4 regions of the Ferrimonas sp. SCSIO 43195 genome follow, and region 1 is predicted to be linked to each of the others. Evidence: predicted binding sites of a transcription regulator. Region 1 holds the regulator's gene; each other region holds the start of a gene.
What was found. The regulator LexA, encoded in region 1, represses DNA repair genes until DNA is damaged. The targets are predictions, from matches to a motif close to TACTGTATNNNNATACAGTA.

Region 1 (4,211 bases):
GCTCGCTGGCCTGGTCGATCAGCTGGTTGCGGCTGAGGTGATCGGACTTCAGCGCCAGCGAAGCGATCAGGCTGGGCAGAATCATCAGATGCAGGATGTTGTTGCGGTAGTAAGTCATGGTGATCGCCTGGTTGTCGGCGATGCTGACGATCTCACCCAGCTCATCCTGGCTGAGCTGGAATTTCTCCAGATCCAGCACGGTTTTCAGGATCGACTTGCCGTCCCCGTCGGTCAGGGTGGTGTAGGGGGTGTAGGGTACCGCCTGCAGCAACTTCAGGTAGAAATCCAGCTGCTTCTCCAGGGTGGCTCGGGCCATGGCATGCTGTGGTGTGGCCAGCAGCGTGGTGGCGGTCAGGGTCACGGCGCTGACGGCGGCGGCATCGTTGATGTTGCACATCAACTGGCCGGCCAGCTCGTTGACCACCGGGGTCAGCCAGGGCTGACGTTGATCCGGATCCGCCTGAGTGTCCTGGCGCCAGTTCGGCACTTTATCGTTGAGGAACTGATGGACAGTGATCGGCTGACCAAAGTTGACATAGCCTTCGCCATAGTTGCGCAGTTTTTTGATGGCGGACAATACCTGCAGCATGCCCTCCTTCTCTTTCTTCTTTCCTTTCAGCTCCTTGTGATAGGTCGCTACCTCCATCACATGGTCATAGCCCAGGTAGATGGGCACCAGGGTGACGGGCCGTTCGATGCCGCGCAGGACGGTTTGAATGGTCATGGCGATCATGCCGGTCTTCGGCGGTAACAGCCGGCCGGTGCGAGAGCGGCCGCCCTCGCAGAAGTACTCAATGGAGTAGCCACGGGCAAACAGCTGATGCAGGTATTCTCGGAACACCTCGGCGTACAGCTTGTTGCCTTTGAAGGAGCGCCGAATGAAGAAGGCGCCGCCATGACGGAAAATCGGACCGGCGGGCCAGAAGTTCAGGTTGACCCCGGCGGCGATGTGCGGCGGCACCATCCCCTGTTGATAGATGATGTAGGACAGCAGCAGGTAGTCCATGTGGCTGCGGTGGCAGGGCACAAACACAATCTCATGGCCGTCCTGAGACAGCTGGCGGACCTGTTCGGCGCCGCGGACATTGATGCCATTGTAGATTTTGTTCCAGATCCAGGACAACAGCCGCTCACCGATACGGATCAGGTTGCTGGAGTAATCGGCGGCGATCTCCTCCAGGTATTCCAGGGCGCGTTCGCGGGCTTTCTCTTCACTGATGTTCTTGCTTTTGGCTTCTTCCCGAATCGCCTCATCCAGCCCCTTGGAGGCCAGCAGGCTACGGAACAGGGCATCGCGATCCGGCAGTCGAGGTCCGGTGGCCACGGTGCGTTGACGACCGAAATGGACTCGCGCCACCCGAGCCAGTTTCTGGGCAATGCTGTCGTCGGTGCCGTGTTTGTCGGCCATATAGCGCAGCGACACCGGGCGGGAGAAGCGAATAAAGGTATCCCGTCCCAGCATCATCAGAATGAAAAACTTGCGCAGCCAGGTGGGTTGCTCTTTGTTGAGCAGGGTGGCGCTAACGCTTTCCTCTTTGCCCGGATCACGGCCCCACATCAGCGACACCGGCACCACTTGAACGTCCAGGTCGTCGTGTTGTTGATGCAGCGACAACAGCTTCTCGAACCGTGCCAGGAAGTCGGCCTTTTTCGCTTTACCAAACAGGGGGGTGGCGCCGTTGAGCCAGACTACACGGCTGACGGACTGACCTTTGATCTGCAGAGGTTTCAACGGGCTTGGCAGGTTGGCGTTGAGGCAGGCCTCATGCAATGCCAGCAGATCCGAATGCGACTCGTGGCTCATGACGTACACCAGGGGCCGGTCGGTATCGATGTCCAGCTCGGCAATGGGGTCTTCAGGCACCAACCGGCTGTTCACTACCGGCTTTTGCAGCCAGCGTGCGCCCTTCATCCAGGGCGATAAGAATTCTTGGGTCACCGTTCTATTCGCTTTTTGTTCGTTAACTGGTTGTGATTCTACACCGAAAGCGACTCAGGCGGCAGTCTGCTGTACCGGCCAATTGTCAGCGGGTGTTCCGGCTGTGGGGATTTGGCCAGTCAAATTCAATAAATTACTGTTGAATTTATCGCCTACCTGTATATACTCACAGTGGTACTGTATAGATAAACAGGTAGAGATATGAAGCCGTTAACCCCGAGACAGACCCAGGTGCTGGAACTGATCCGCAACCATATGCAGGAGACCGGCATGCCGCCGACTCGTGCGGAGATCGCCAAACGTCTGGGGTTTCGCAGTGCCAATGCCGCCGAAGAGCATCTGAAGGCGTTGGCGCGCAAGCAGGTGATCGAGATAGTCCCCGGCACCTCGCGCGGCATTCGCCTGTTGGATACCGGTCCGGAACCGGAGCAACTGGGGTTGCCGTTGATCGGTCAGGTGGCAGCGGGGGAGCCGATTCTGGCTCAGCAGCATATCGAACAGCATTGTCAGTTGGACCCCAGCATGTTCCGTCCCAATGCCGATTATCTGTTGCGGGTGCGGGGCGACTCCATGGTCGATATCGGCATTATGGATGGGGATCTGTTGGCGGTACACAGTCAGCAGGAGGCTCACAACGGTCAGATTGTGGTGGCCAGGGTGGGCGAAGATGTGACCGTGAAGCGGTTTCAGCGTAAAGACAATCTGGTGTACCTGCACGCCGAAAACAGTGAATACCAACCCATTGTGGTGGACCTGGAGCATGAGCCTCTGAGCATTGAAGGCCTGGCGGTGGGTGTGATTCGAAACGGAGGATTGCAATAATGAAGACTCGGCAAGGAACGCAGTTTCGTCATCCCGGCCTGTGGCAGGGCAATTGGTCCACCAACCCCAGATTGACCCGACTGGACAGCGGCGCGGCGGCCCTGACTGAATTGGCACCGAAGCTGGCGGAGTTGAGCCAGAAGCAGCGCTGGTTGGTGCTGGTAAACCCACCAAGGTTCGGTTGGAAACAGATTCTGCAAAATGCCGGAGTGGCCATGGACCGCATTCTGATCGTTCGCTGTCAGGACGACGTCGAAGGCCAGTGGGCCGTCGAACAGGCGCTGTCCGGGCATACCTGCAGCGCGGTGGTGGCCTGGTTGCCTACCATTGCCGCCCGCGACTGGCGCCGGTTGGAGCTGGCCAGTCGCCGTGCCGAATGTTCCGGCTATCTGTTTCAATCTCAAACCAGCCGCATTACCACTCAACTGGTGTCGAACTGGATTCACTAACCTCGGGGAATGCTGGCTTGAGCCGTGGATTCAGGCCTGTCCTTAATAATGAACCTTGTTCGCCTTCAGTTGCTGCTGTTTAATACACCTTTTCATACCCTTAGTGTTTTCTATTGCCAATCGATAAATTAAAGAGATTTCCTCTTTTTTGCCCTTGCATACGTGGATTGAGTGCTATTCTTGATCTTGATCAAATCGAAATATGTCATTAGGTTAGAAAAGACACAGTCGAAGAACTGTGTGAGGCAGAAGTAACGGTCACGCGGAACCGCGTCGGCTGTGTGCCCAAACCGATTAAGGGGAGGGGAGCTTCATAGGGCTGAGCATTACTGTGCTGCTCTTCTCTGGATATTGCGTCATGCAATACACAGAGGAGTAGTTGATGTGAGAAGGATTGCTTTACTGGCCATCATCGCCTTGATGCCAGTGTGGGCGGTCGCCGAGTCGGATTACAATCTGACCCCGGGCGTGACCGCCATCAGTGAGCAGGTGTATGGCCTGCACATGACCATTTTCTATATCTGCTGTGCCATTGCGGCGGTGGTGTTTGGAGTGATGCTCTACTCCCTGATTGCACACCGCAAGTCCAAAGGCGCGGTGCCCGCCAATTTTCATGAAAGTACCAAGATCGAAATTCTGTGGACGGTGATTCCGTTCATTATTTTGATCGTCATGGCGGTGCCTGCCACCAAAACTCTGGTGGCGATGGAAGATCCCAGTCAGTCCGACCTCACCATTCAGATCACCGGCTCCCAATGGAAGTGGCATTACAAGTATTTCGACCAGGGTGTGGAGTTTTTCAGCCTGATGTCCACCCCTCAAAGCCAAATCAATGACGCCGAAGCCAAAGGCGAAAACTACCTGCTGGAGGTGGATAAGCCGTTGGTGATTCCCGTCAACCGCAAAGTCCGTTTCCTGATGACCTCTGACGACGTCATCCACTCCTGGTGGGTGCCGGCCTTTGCGGTGAAAAAGGACGCCAACCCGGGGTTCATCAACGA
Region 2 (4,211 bases), 780 kb from region 1:
GATAACGAAATCACAGTCGTGCTCTTTCAGCAGCGCCAGACCGGCGTTAACGTTGCCCACGGTTGGGTTAGGTTGAGTACCGTCAAAAATCACGGTTTCCACCCCTTTGGCAGTCAACTTGGCGGTCACCTTGGCAACCAGGCCCACTTCAACCAGAACCTTATCGGTTACGACCAAAGCGCGTTTAAAACCCAGTGCGGCGATATCGTCGGCGGCGGAGTCTACCGCGCCGGTGCCCAGAGTGTTAACTGATGGGATGAAGAACTTTGCAACTGACATGGCCAGTCTCCTATCAAAGTGAAATAAAATCTCTATCTGGGGCCAAAATAACGCTAAATAGGTAGGCTTTGTGTGATATGGCACCTATTTTTGTGTGAAAATTACAGAAAATGGCGAGAATACTACTTATGTAAAAAAAGAAGCAAAATCGGCGACTTGAGTGGCAAAAATCAGAATAACGTGCGGAAATACCGCGATCTGGATCGCGGTTTCGGGGTGGGGTGTGATCGGGGTGAGTGCCCGATCAGCACGATGTTGCGCCGAGTGGCATTCAGGCCCGGGGTTGAGGTTCCATCAATAATTCGCGGGCATTGGCCAGCGTATTTTCGGTAATGCTGTCCCCACCCAGCAGGCGCGCCAATTCGTCGAGGCGATCGTCGTTCGACAGTGCCGCCATCTGAGTTTCGGTCACCTGGCCCTTAGTGGACTTACTGACAAACATGTGATTATGGCCGTTGCCCGCAACCTGAGGCAGGTGGGTGACGCAAAATACCTGAGTGGCGTCTCCCAGGGTGCGCAGCATTCGACCGACCACGGCGGCGGTGGGGCCGGAGATTCCCACGTCCACTTCGTCAAAGATCAGGGTCGGGGTTGAGACCTTCTTGGCGGTGATCACCTGAATCGCCAAGCTGATTCGTGACAGCTCACCACCGGAGGCCACTTTACCCAGAGGTTGCAGTGGTTGGCCCGGGTTGGTGGAGACCTGAAACTGAATGCGATCCCCACCGGCCGGAGACACACTGCCGTCGTCGAACTGAACCTCGATTTGGAATTTGGCGTGGGGCAGGGCCAGTTCACGCAAGTTGGCGGTCACCAACTTGTTCAGCTCTTTGGCGTAGCGTTGCCGGCTTTTACTCAGGCGCTGGGCCGCCTGCAGATAGGCGTCCATGGCCAGTTGCCGCTCTCCGTCGAGTTCATCCAGCCGCTGTTCGCTGGCGCTGAGGCTTTGCAGCTCTTCCGCCAGGGTCTGATGCAGCTGTGCCAGTTCGCCGGCCTTGACCTGATGTTTGCGGGCCAGAGTCATGGCTTTGGACAGGCGCTGCTCCAGTTCGTCAAAACGTTGCGGGTCCAGCTCCAGCGATTGATGGTAGTGGGCCAGTTCGTTGGCGCCCTCCTGCAACTGGATCAAGCCTTCGTGCAACAACGCCAGCCCCGGTTCCAGGGCCTTATCGTCACTGGCCAGGGTTTCCACCTCGGCAATGGCCTGCTGCAACAAGCTGACGGCACTGACCTCTTCGCCTTCGCTGAGCAGGTACACCGCCCGCTGGCTCTGTTCCATCAGCGTGGTGCAGTTGGCCAGGCGACGGTGCTCAGATTCGATGGCTTCGAACTCGCCGGGTTCGAGGGCAAACTCGTCCAGTTCCTGTACCTGGTATTCCAGCAACTGTTGGCGCGCCTGGCGCTGCTGCTGCTCCTGTTGCAGCCGAGCTAACTCGTTATCCAGGTGTTTCCAGCGCCGGTAGCCGTCGCTGCACTTATGCAGCAAGGCCTGATGGCCGGCGTATTGATCCAGCAGTGACAGCTGGGTGTGGCTCTGCAGCAGCCCCTGATGGGCGTGCTGGCCGTGGATGGTGATCAGCCGTTGTCCCAGGGCTTTGAGCTGCGCCAGAGGGACCGGTTGGCCATTGATCCAGGCTTTGGAGCGGCCTTCGCTGCTGATGCTACGGCGCAGAATGCACTCGTCGTTGTCATCGAGGTCGTTGTCTGCCAGCCAGCGGCGGGCCGCATCGATGCGCCGAACATCGAAGCAGGCGCTGATCTCGGTTTTGCCGGCGCCGGGGCGAACCATGGCCGCCTCGGCTCGCGCACCCAGACACAGGCCCAGGGCATCGATGGCGATGGATTTACCGGCACCGGTTTCCCCGGTAATGGTGGTCATGCCCTGGCGAAAATCCAGCTCCAGGAATTTAACGATGGCGAAATTGGAAACCGTAAGTTGAGTCAGCATCTCTCTGCCCTGTATGAATAGACATACTGTATGAAATAACAGTATATGTATTTTCCCTGTTCAGTAAAGCACCAATGGCAAAAAGTTGTACAGCGCCGTAACTCTTCCTATGTTTTCAAAGGGCCGCACTGGCGGTGACTGACGGGAGAGTCCGTATGATTGCGGTGGTGACAGGCAGTAACCGGGGGTTGGGTTGGCACGTGGCCCATCAGTTGGCCGATCAGGAGTTTCATGTGGTGGCCTGTGCCCGGCGGCATGAGGACGCCATGGCGGTGGCGGCGTCGATTCGAAGTCAGGGCGGTGAGGCCAGTCCGTTTGCCCTGGACGTTACCCGGCCACAGCAGGTGCAGGAGTTGGCGGCCTGGTTGACCGAGCTGTACGGAGGGGTCGAGGTGTTGGTCAATAACGCCGGCATTATGCTGGATCAGGGGCTGCCATTGCCGGCCATTACCTTGTCACAGTGGCAGCGGACTCTGGACACCAACCTGACCGGGGCGATGCTGATGTGCCAGATGATTTTGCCGCTGATGCGAGCCAGCCAATATGGCCGCATCGTCAATGTCTCCTCCGGTTACGGTTCGCTGGCGGAGATGGGGCAGCATCAGGCCGCCTACCGGGTGTCCAAGGCCGGTTTGAATGCCTTGACCCGGGTGGTGGCGGCAGAGACCGCCGATGACGGCATCAAGGTCAATGCCGTGTGTCCGGGCTGGGCCCGCACCGACATGGGCGGGCCTCAGGCCAGCCGGGATCCGGCGGACGCGGCCCGCTGGATCACCTGGGCGGCGACGCTGGACGATCATGGCCCCAGTGGCGCCTTCCTGCGTGATGGTCAGCCCATCGAGTTTTGAGCTTGAGGGATCAGAACAGTTTGCTGCCCCAGTCCAGTTTGCTGCGCAGCACTTCGAAGTAGTTATAGCCCTTGGGGTGGATCAGCCTGAGGGCGTAAGGGGACTTGCGAATGCGAATCTCATCGCCGGGCAGGCAGGCCAGAGTAACCTGGCTGTCGCAGCTGATCTCCAGCTCCGGTGAGCTGGAGCTGCAGGAGGCGCGCAGGGTAATCTCGCTGTCGCCGTCTACCACAATGGGGCGGCAGGAGAGGGTGTGGGGAAACATCGGCACCAGAATGTTGGCGTTGAGGTTCGGGGTCAGGATGGCGCCGCCCGCCGACAGCGAGTAGGCGGTGGACCCGGTGGGGGTGGCGACAATCATGCCGTCGGCGCGCTGGCTGTACATGAAACGACCGTCGATGTAGACCTCGAAATCGATCATGTGCGCCACCTTACCGGCGTGCAGAACCGCTTCGTTGACCGCCACATTGTGGCTCTTCTGTTCGCCGTGGCGATGGACTTCGGTGTGCAGCAGAAAGCGCTGCTCGGTCTCAAACTCGCCGCCAAGGACCTTGGTCAGGGTTTCTTTAAACTGGTCCGGGTCGACGTCGGTCAGAAACCCCAGGTTGCCGCGGTTGACCCCGAGTACCGCCACGTCATAGCGGGCCAGTACCCGTGCCGCCCCCAGCATGTTGCCGTCACCGCCGACCACGATGGCCAGATCGCAGCGCTCGCCAATCTCAGTCATCTCCACGGCTTCGGCCTTGTCGCAGCCCAGCTCTCTGGAGATGTCGGATTCGATCAGCACTTCATAGCCTTGCTTATTAAGCCAGTAAAACAGTTGCGCCAGAGTCTGGTTGGCGCCCTGGTGGCGAGGTTTGCCAATAAGGCCGATGGTTTTAAATGCTGTTTGCATGTTGGTCTCGTGTCGGATTGGGCGGTCAGGTGCGCCCCATGGACGGGTTACTCTACTTAGGTCAACGATATACGGGGATTGCCGGTTTGTCACCTCAGGACTGCTGAGGCCGCCGCTCAGGCACAGATTGTCCTTCGCGACCGGGATATTGCTCCGTTAGCCCTTGAAGTCACAAAATCAGTCCCCATAATAGGCTCAGAGCCAATGGTAACAGAGTATTTTAGCCGGAGTTGAAATGAGC
Region 3 (4,211 bases), 1.9 Mb from region 1:
CCAGCCAGACACCACAACTCTTCGGTGACATCAACCTGCTGGATGGACGCTTTGCCGCCTTTGGCCAGCGGCTGACCATTCGACGGGGCAAGGTCATCTTTAACGGCCCGCCGACCCTGCCAACGCTGGACGTAGAAGCCATCCGAGAGATCAAATCCGAAAACGTCGTGGCAGGCATTCGCCTCGGCGGCGCCGTTAATGCCCCGCAGATGACCCTGTTCTCCAACCCAACCATGGAGCAACAGGAGATTCTGTCCTACATCACCCAAGGCCGCGGCCTAAGCAGCACCGACGGTGGCAACGCCCTGTGGGCCTCGGCAGCGGTGAACCTGGGGCTGGCCCAGACCGGCGGCATGCTAACCACCATTGGCGAAGAGTTAGGATTTTCCAACGTCAATGTCGGCACCGAAGGCGATGGCGACGAAGCTCAGGTGGCGATCAGTGGCTACATTGGCGAAAAGATATTCTTAAAATATGGGGTCAATATATTTGAGCCCATCACCGAAGTAACCATTCGCTACTATTTGCAGAATCGGTTGTGGATTGAGGGGATCAATAACACACTAAAAGACTCTCTCGATATCTATTACAGTTTCGACATTGAATAACCGAACCAGTATTCGGTGGTTCTGGCGCTCGGTCTACGGCAGCGCCAAGGGACTGGATACGCCGCGGATGAGGATCAAGATTGTGGTCAACTTCATTCTGGTGCCCCGCTATCACCACAACTGTGCATTGGCGACTTAAGGCACCGGTTCAAGCCTCCTCAGGAAACAATGGAAGATGACACCTCCCTGGCCGGCGGTGTCGGCATCGTCCTGACCATCCCGCTGACTGCCTGGCTATCGCACCTGATATTTCGCCACAGCCCGAAGTGCTCCCCGCAAAGGCACACGGACAAAGAAACGCAAGCGATTGAAGGCAATAAGATTATCTCCAAAGTGGTAGGAAACTGAGACCGGAGTATGACTCCGCTCGCAGAAATGCAGGTCTAAAACGTAAGACAATACTGACCATCATTGACCCATGCCCTAGCCGGCTGAATCACAGCGGCTTTCGAGGGACTTTAAGGAGACTCTATGTGGTGGAGAATCACTCTGCTTGCCCTGGCCTACCTCGTCATGGGTGCCCACTTTCTTCGCTATGGCAATGCCATCGCCGCGGTGCTGATCACCGCCGCGCCACTGTTGCTCTTCAGTAAGCGTGCCATCACTGTGACTCTGCTGCAGCTGGGGCTGGTGGCGGGCACATTGTTTGTGTGGTTACCCACCGCCTACAGGCTGATTTCGATGCGGCTGTCTTTCGATCAACCTTGGATTCGAATGGCGATCATCCTTGGCAGTGTCATGCTGTGTAATCTGCTGATCGCCTGGGCTGCTGGCGCCTTGAAGCGGCGTTTTCAGGGCTAATTTACCTCCAATGAGGTAGCAGGGCCTCATCGGTGCTCATGGTAAAATGACGACACTGGGTTATCGCACAGACAGTGCTAACCAAGTAATCATCATTATTTTCCTGCAACCTATTCTTGCAAGCCGGCTCGATTGAGCCGGTTTTTTTATGCTTGGGGATCAGGCGGCTTTTTCGGCTGGCGCCTTGGCCGCCTTCTTGGCGGGAGCTTTGGCCGCTGGCGGGGCTTTCTTCTTGCCCTTTAGCGCCTGCATCACCGCCTCTTTCTGCTCCGCCAGGTACAACGCCAGACCTTCACTGACGCCGTCATCCTCTATCAGGCCACTGGCCCGCAGCACCCCTTCCAGCTCATCGGCAATGTCCAACATTTTGTCATAAGCATCCGCCTCAGCTTTGCTGGCAAAGGTCATTTTCTCTTCTCCATCCCGCTCAACTACGTATTTTACGATGACTGCCATTTCGGCTCCCCCGATCGATTAACTTTGCGCCAGCCTACCTAAATGCTGTATATAAATACAGGCTTTATAGGGTTCGATTTGATGGTCATCAAAAAAAGGCGGTTATCGCCAGTCAAAACTGCAACCCGACAGCGTACAACGAGCCTCTGAGTTCAACTCACGTGACCTAAGCCTCAGTATTTATGCTAGTTTTCAATGCATGTGGTATTGTTCAGGAAAGATTCAGAGCTTCAGCACTATGCTTTCACCCTAACATTGTGAGCACGCCGAGCCCTTATCGCCGATTTGAGGACAACATGAAAATACTGGTTATTGAAGACGATGCCCTGTTACGCCATCACCTTAAGGTTCGCCTGACCGAAATGGGCAATCAGGTCATGGCTTCCGAAACCGCCGGCGAGGGACGCTACCTGGCAGAAAACTACCCGGTCGACATCGCGGTGGTGGATCTGGGGCTGCCCGATCAGGACGGCATCGACCTGATTCAGCACCTGAGAGACAACGACTTCCGTCAGCCGATTCTGATCCTGACTGCTCGTGATCACTGGAAAGACAAGGTGGCCGGGCTTAACGCCGGTGCCGATGACTACCTGGTCAAACCGTTTCAGGTTGAGGAGTTGATCGCCCGACTCAACGCCTTGGTGCGCCGCAGCGCCGGTTTTGTCAAACCGGTGATCGAGTGTGAGCACCTGTCTCTGGACATGGGGGCCAAGCAAGCCACCATGGGCGGCGACGAACTGGAACTGACCGCATTCGAGTACCAGATTCTCGAATACCTGATGCGCCACCATCAACAGGTAATCTCCAAGCAGAGACTGCTGGACATCCTGTATCAGGATAAAGAGGGGGATCCCAATACCATCGAGGTCATGATCTCTAGGCTGAGGAAGAAGCTGAGCCTAGGCGGCCTGGACAACCCCATCGTCACCATTCGAGGGCAAGGCTACCGCTTTAATCTGGTATGCGGCTAATGAAGGCGCTGTTCTCCAAGCGTCCGCGGCTACAGCGTCGGCTGATGATGACCTCACTGGCCATCATCGCCCTCGCCTCCTGGGCGCTGGCCGAGGTGATCAATCAGCAGAAAGTGCAGGACTTTTACGTCGACCAAACCAACGACATCATCGCTCGGCTGCCAATGATTGCCGCCGAATTACGGCTGGAGGGGATGTTGCCGCAAAGCATCAACCCCATCGAGGACTACCAGTCCATTCCTCACAAAAGCGATTACCTGCTGATCACCTGCGTTAACGGCCTGCGTGATCACTACACCTCATCGGAAGAAGCCAGAAAGCGCAGCCTGCAAGACACCTGCAACCGCGTCCGACAGGAAGCAAAGAGCAACACTCCGCCCTACCTGATGACCCTGGCCGACGACCGCATGTACTCCATCGTCAAGGTGCCGGTGAGCATCAACCAAAAATCCTATGACCTGCTGGTGCTCAGGGATGCCGAGCGCATTCAGCGGAAACTGGCCGAGAGCACACGCAAGACCTATTTCCGCGTTGGCCTGTTTATTCCCCTGTCCGGGCTGTTGCTGGTGGGGGCCGGTTTCTGGGGGCTACGACCGTTGCGGCGGTTGTCTCAGGAGGTAAAGGGGATTCTAAAAGGCGATAATGAGCAGCTGTCGTCCGACTATCCGGTGGAGCTAACCGAAGTCACCCAGGCACTCAATGAACTGATAGATCAGGAGAAGCACCAACGCCAGACCTATCAGCACGCCATGAAGGATCTGGCTCACAGCCTGAAAACCCGCTTGGCCGCCACCAATGCCATTATGGAAGATCGCAACCTGAGCGAGAGCGGCCGTCAGCAGGAGATACTGTCGCAACTGGGACAGATGGACCAGATCATTCAATACCAACTTCGACGGGCGGTGGTCGGTCGCCAGGGCCTGACCCGGGAACAGGCCGAGATCTTGCCGACGGTGGAACAGCTGACCAATATGCTTGGCAAGGTCTACCAGGAGAAACGGATTCGGGTTGAGCTACAGATTGACCGCCTGGCCCGTTTCCCCGGCAATCAGGACGATTTGATGGAGATGCTGGGTAACCTGCTGGAAAACGCCTACCGCTTTGCCATCAGCACCGTTCGAATTCGCGCCTGGATCGGCGTGGATGGCGGACTGTGCATGGCCATAGAAGACGATGGTCCGGGTATCGAACCGGAAATGCGGCAATCAGTACTGGAGCGCGGTGTTCGCGCCGACCGCCGCAACCCCGGCCAGGGCATCGGCCTGGCGGTGGTGCACGACATCGTATTGAGCTACAAGGGCACCATGACCATCGATGACTCCGAACTGCGGGGCGCCCAGATTCGCCTCGATTTCGAGCCCTCCCGCTAGCCCCA
Region 4 (4,211 bases), 1.9 Mb from region 1:
CTTCAACATGTTGCTCACCGATGGTCGCTACCTGCTGGCGGTGTGCAGCAATAATTTATGCTGGATTACCCGTAAGGCTCCGTTTGGCGAGGCCAAGCTGATCGATACCGACATGGTGATCGATTTCACCAGTGAAACCAACGAAACTGACATCGTGTCGGTGATTGCCACTCGTCCCCTGACCCACAATGAGCAGTGGCACACCATGGTGCCCGGTGAATGGCAGCTGTTTAAGGACGGACTGCCGGTGGCGGCGTCCCGGCCTCGCTGAAGGTCAGCCGTTCCAGCCTCAGTTCCGCCTGAACATCGCCATCTTTGTACTGGATTAGCCTGGCCAGTACATGGTGGTATTCCAGCGCCAGCCACAGATAGGTCTGACGGCTGCTGCCTTCGCCACGATCCCTGGCCACTTTGATGGTGTCCAGGGTGCCGAACGGCAGCGTCAGTGTCTCCTTACCCACCACTTTATAGCGGTAGTCCCGTTCTTTGTTCTTGTAGACGATGGGGTACAGCATGTCGGTGTCCCCTCGGGCAACGTCCAGCCGCAGCTGCAACTGATAGCTAAGGGGATCGAACCTGGGTTGGCTCCAGGGCAGCTGTTTGCGTTCATCCCGGTATTGGGCCTCGATGCGTTGTTGCTGCCAATCAAAACTGATGCTGGCACTGAAATCCGGACCGGTTCCTGAGCGTGTCATGTGGTATTGCCAGGGCATCAGGGTGGTGTCATTGACCCTGAACTCGCTGGTCTCGGTACGGGTATCCGATAAAAATAGCCAACCCACTTTGCTTTGGTAGCCCAGAGAGTAGATCCCGTCCTGCTGCTGTTGCAATTGGTAATAGCCGCTGCCTAACTGGGAGTCGCCCCGCCAGACTTGGTAATCCGCCCGGTAGGGCAACAGCGGGTTGGCGGCGGCGCCGGCGGAAAGGACCAGCGCCATTAATGGCCAGATTCGCATCGGCTCTCCTTGGTGAAACGGAACAGACAGTGTTGAGTGTAGAGCAGTTCTCTGTTCTCAATGAGTCGACCCTGCCACTTGGTGATTAAAACGGCAGTTGCCACAACAGCTCGGCCAGATCCGGTTGCCACTGGTATTCCGACATTTTTACCCGGCCGTTGCGGACCATCACGCCCTCTTCACGGAGTCGATATTGCTGCTCCTGAAAGCCGGGGCTGCCTGGCGGCAGGGAGATTTTACCGGCGGCATTAACGACCCGGTACCAGGGCAGTGTCAGGGTATCCGGTGTCAGTCGCAGGGCTTTGCCCGCCAACCTTGCCCGCCCGGGCAGTCCGGCCAGATCCGCCAACTGCCCATAGCTGACCACCTTACCCGCCGGCACCAACTGGCAGACCTGCCAGATACGCTGCTCCTTACTCAGGGCTGGGGTGTCGCTCATGGTCCGTGTCTCGTACTGATTGCTGGAGGTGAAGCTGCAGTGTACTGAATTTCTGATGGCTTTTCAGTGTGCCTGTTCAGGAAAGGAAAGAGGTGGGGCGCCATCGAGTCACGGTGGTTGGATCTTAGTGCAAAATCGTTAATACTGTATATATGTACAGTTGTGGCGAAAATCATGCTAAAACCCGTTGATTCATTATTGCAGCGAGACGATCTGTGGCTGGCCAGTCAGTGGCAGCAACAGCAGGGGGGGATCGCCACCGGTTTTGAGGCGCTGGATCGGTGCCTGTGTCATGGGGGCTGGCCTGACAAGGGCGTGCTTGAGGTATTGATGGCAACGCCGGGGGCCGGCGAATCACTGTTGTTGCAGCGTTTGTTGTGTCCGGGAGAGGGCCAATGGTTGTTGTTGGTGTGTCCGCCTTATCTGCCCTATGCCCCGGCTTGGATGCAGCAGGGGATCGACCTGGCCAATGTGGTGTGTCTGACGGATCTGGATCGCAAAGAGCAGTTGTGGGCTGCGGAACAGGGGTTGGCCAGTGGCAGTTGTCGGCGGGTGTTGTTGTGGCTCGATGCATTGTCAGTCAGTGAATCCCGGCGTTTGCAACTGGCGGCCGAACGAAGTGGCAGCGTGGCGGTGGTATTTCTCCCTCAGGAGGCCGAGCGCGACAGTCATCCGGTCAGCCTGCGGGTTCGCTGGGCGTTGGAAACCGGCGGAGCGACGCTGCAGATCCTCAAGCAGCGTGGCGGTTGGCGTCAGCCCCAGCAGCGGCTCAGTGTGCAGCCGCAAGGGTGGCACCTGCCGAAGCGGCCGCCAGCGGCAACACTGTTTCAGGGGCCCTGGTGATGCTGTGGCTGGGACTGCATTTTGTCGATCTGGCGTTGCACTACCAATTGCAGTCGCACCCGGAACCGGCGGCCGCCGCCCTGATCAGCGGCCAGCCGCGGCGGGTACGTCAGTGCAACGATGTGGCGCAGACACAGGGCGTTAGCGTTGATCAGAGTGTGGCTACGGCCACCGCCCTGTGCCCTTCACTGTGGCTGCTGGAGCCGCTGGCGGACTCGCAAGAGGTGTTGCTGGAGCTGGCTCAGTGGGCCTATGGCTTCAGTGGCCGGGTGGTGCTGGTGGCGCCGGATTTACTGCTGCTCGAAGGCAGCAGCATGCTGCGCCTGTTTCAGGGCCTGGATGGCTGGCGTCAAGCGATCAACCGGGGGCTGGAAGTGCTGGGGCTACCCTATCAGCAGGGGCTGGGGCTGACGCCGCTGGCGGCGACGGTGCTGGCTCGCCAGGGACTGGATGGCAACAGCGACGACCCTTGTCGGCTCGCTGCCTTGTTGCGGTCACTGCCGGTGACGGCGTTGCAGTTGCCAAATGATTGCGGTGAGCGATTGATGCAGATGGGCATTCAGCAGGCCGGGCAACTGCTGGCTTTGCCCCGGGCGGAGCTGGGTTCCCGTTTTGGTGCCGAGTTGTTGCTGCACCTGGCACGATTGCAGGGAGAATTACCGGATCCCCGCCCTGAGTACCAACCGTCGCCTCAGTTTCAACAGAAGCGGTTGCTGCTGGAAGAGGCGGAGCAGGCGTCGATGCTGTTGTTTCCCCTGCAAAGCATGGTGGCGGCACTGGCGGAATTTCTACGTCAGCGGCAGTTGGCATGCGGTCAATTCAGCCTGAGCCTGAGTCACCGTCAGGGGCCACCCACCCGGGTGGTGCTGCGTCCGGCATTTGCCGAAAGTCAGCGCCAGGCCTTGTTTAAGCTGCTGCAGCTGAGGTTTGAGCGCCTGACTCTGTACCAGCCGGTTACGGAGTTGCTGTTGCAGAGTGAACAGTTGAGTCCGGTGAACCTGACGAGTGAAGGGTTAAGCGAAAACGGTCAGCCATTGGTGGCCAGTCAGCAGCCGCAGCGGCAGTTGATCTCGCAACTGAGCGCCCGCTTGGGGGCAGAGCGGGTTCGGGGCATTGCCACCGTGGATGAGATTCGACCTGAGCGGGCCTGGCGCTGGGCCGGCTTGGGGGAGGGCAGTGAGTCGGTGGCGTCGCGGCCTCGGCCGCCGTGGTTATTGCTCGAGCCCCAGGCGGTGACCCGACAGCAACTTCAGTTGCACCAGGGGCCGGAGCGGCTGGAGTCAGGCTGGTGGGATGGGGAGCCGGTGTGCCGGGATTACTACCTGGCTCAGACCGGGGATCATCGTTGGTGCTGGGCGTTTCGTCAGCACGACGGCTGGTTTATCCATGGGTGGTTCTAGTGGTGGACTACGCTGAGCTGCACTGCCTGAGTAACTTCAGCTTTCTACGCGGCGCCTCTCATCCTCAGGAGCTGGTGGCGGAGGCGGCCCGTCAGGGGTACCGAGCCATCGCCCTGACTGATGAGTGCTCTTTGGCGGGGATCGTCAAGGCCTGGGAGGCAGCAAAAACCCATGAGATTCGGCTGCTGGTGGGCAGTGAGTTTCGGTTGCCGGAGGCCACGGTGGTGGTGCTGGCCCAGAGCCGCCGAGGCTATGGCCAGCTGTCGGCATTGATCACCCGCAGCCGCCGCCGCAGTCCGAAAGGACACTACCAGATTCATTGGGCCGATTTCGACGAGCGTCTGAGTGAATGCCTGCTGTTGTTGCTGGTGAATGCTGAGGCGCCGGAGTCGGCTCTGGCGCCCATCTGCCAGCAGCTGCAATCGGAGTTTGTCGATCGCTGCTGGCTGTTGCTGGAGCGCCATTTTTGTCCGCAGGATCAGCGCCGGTTGCAACTGGTGGAGTCGTTGTCACGGCGTTGGTCATTGCCGCTGGTCTGTGCCGGAGGGGTACGTATGCACCGTGCGGAGCGGC

Region 2: the regulator LexA is predicted to act here: its motif matches at 2,252-2,271, upstream of recN (DNA repair protein RecN).
Region 3: the regulator LexA is predicted to act here: its motif matches at 1,909-1,928, upstream of J8Z22_RS14425 (YebG family protein).
Region 4: the regulator LexA is predicted to act here: its motif matches at 1,538-1,557, upstream of imuA (translesion DNA synthesis-associated protein ImuA).

What each region holds. Positions count from the first base shown of each region.
Region 1 covers NZ_CP072679.1:187,442-191,652, forward strand. Annotated here, with positions in the region: gene plsB (glycerol-3-phosphate 1-O-acyltransferase PlsB) at 1-1,912, opposite strand, end outside; gene lexA (transcriptional repressor LexA) at 2,141-2,761, shown strand; gene J8Z22_RS00880 (SulA-like leucine-rich domain-containing protein) at 2,761-3,210, shown strand; partial or broken gene coxB (cytochrome c oxidase subunit II) at 3,631-4,211, shown strand, end outside.
Region 2 covers NZ_CP072679.1:969,630-973,840, forward strand. Annotated here, with positions in the region: gene yiaY (L-threonine dehydrogenase) at 1-279, opposite strand, end outside; gene recN (DNA repair protein RecN) at 551-2,227, opposite strand; gene J8Z22_RS04690 (SDR family oxidoreductase) at 2,383-3,075, shown strand; gene nadK (NAD(+) kinase) at 3,086-3,970, opposite strand; gene grpE (nucleotide exchange factor GrpE) at 4,206-4,211, shown strand, end outside.
Region 3 covers NZ_CP072679.1:3,108,413-3,112,623, forward strand. Annotated here, with positions in the region: gene J8Z22_RS14405 (translocation/assembly module TamB domain-containing protein) at 1-608, shown strand, start outside; gene J8Z22_RS14410 (hypothetical protein) at 601-747, shown strand; gene J8Z22_RS14415 (YibE/F family protein) at 777-956, shown strand; gene J8Z22_RS14420 (hypothetical protein) at 1,080-1,409, shown strand; gene J8Z22_RS14425 (YebG family protein) at 1,569-1,865, opposite strand; gene J8Z22_RS14430 (response regulator) at 2,162-2,836, shown strand; gene J8Z22_RS14435 (ATP-binding protein) at 2,836-4,206, shown strand.
Region 4 covers NZ_CP072679.1:2,041,720-2,045,930, forward strand. Annotated here, with positions in the region: gene J8Z22_RS09675 (class II glutamine amidotransferase) at 1-271, shown strand, start outside; gene J8Z22_RS09680 (DUF3108 domain-containing protein) at 231-956, opposite strand; gene J8Z22_RS09685 (MGMT family protein) at 1,042-1,395, opposite strand; gene imuA (translesion DNA synthesis-associated protein ImuA) at 1,570-2,238, shown strand; gene J8Z22_RS09695 (DNA polymerase Y family protein) at 2,235-3,638, shown strand; gene J8Z22_RS09700 (error-prone DNA polymerase) at 3,641-4,211, shown strand, end outside.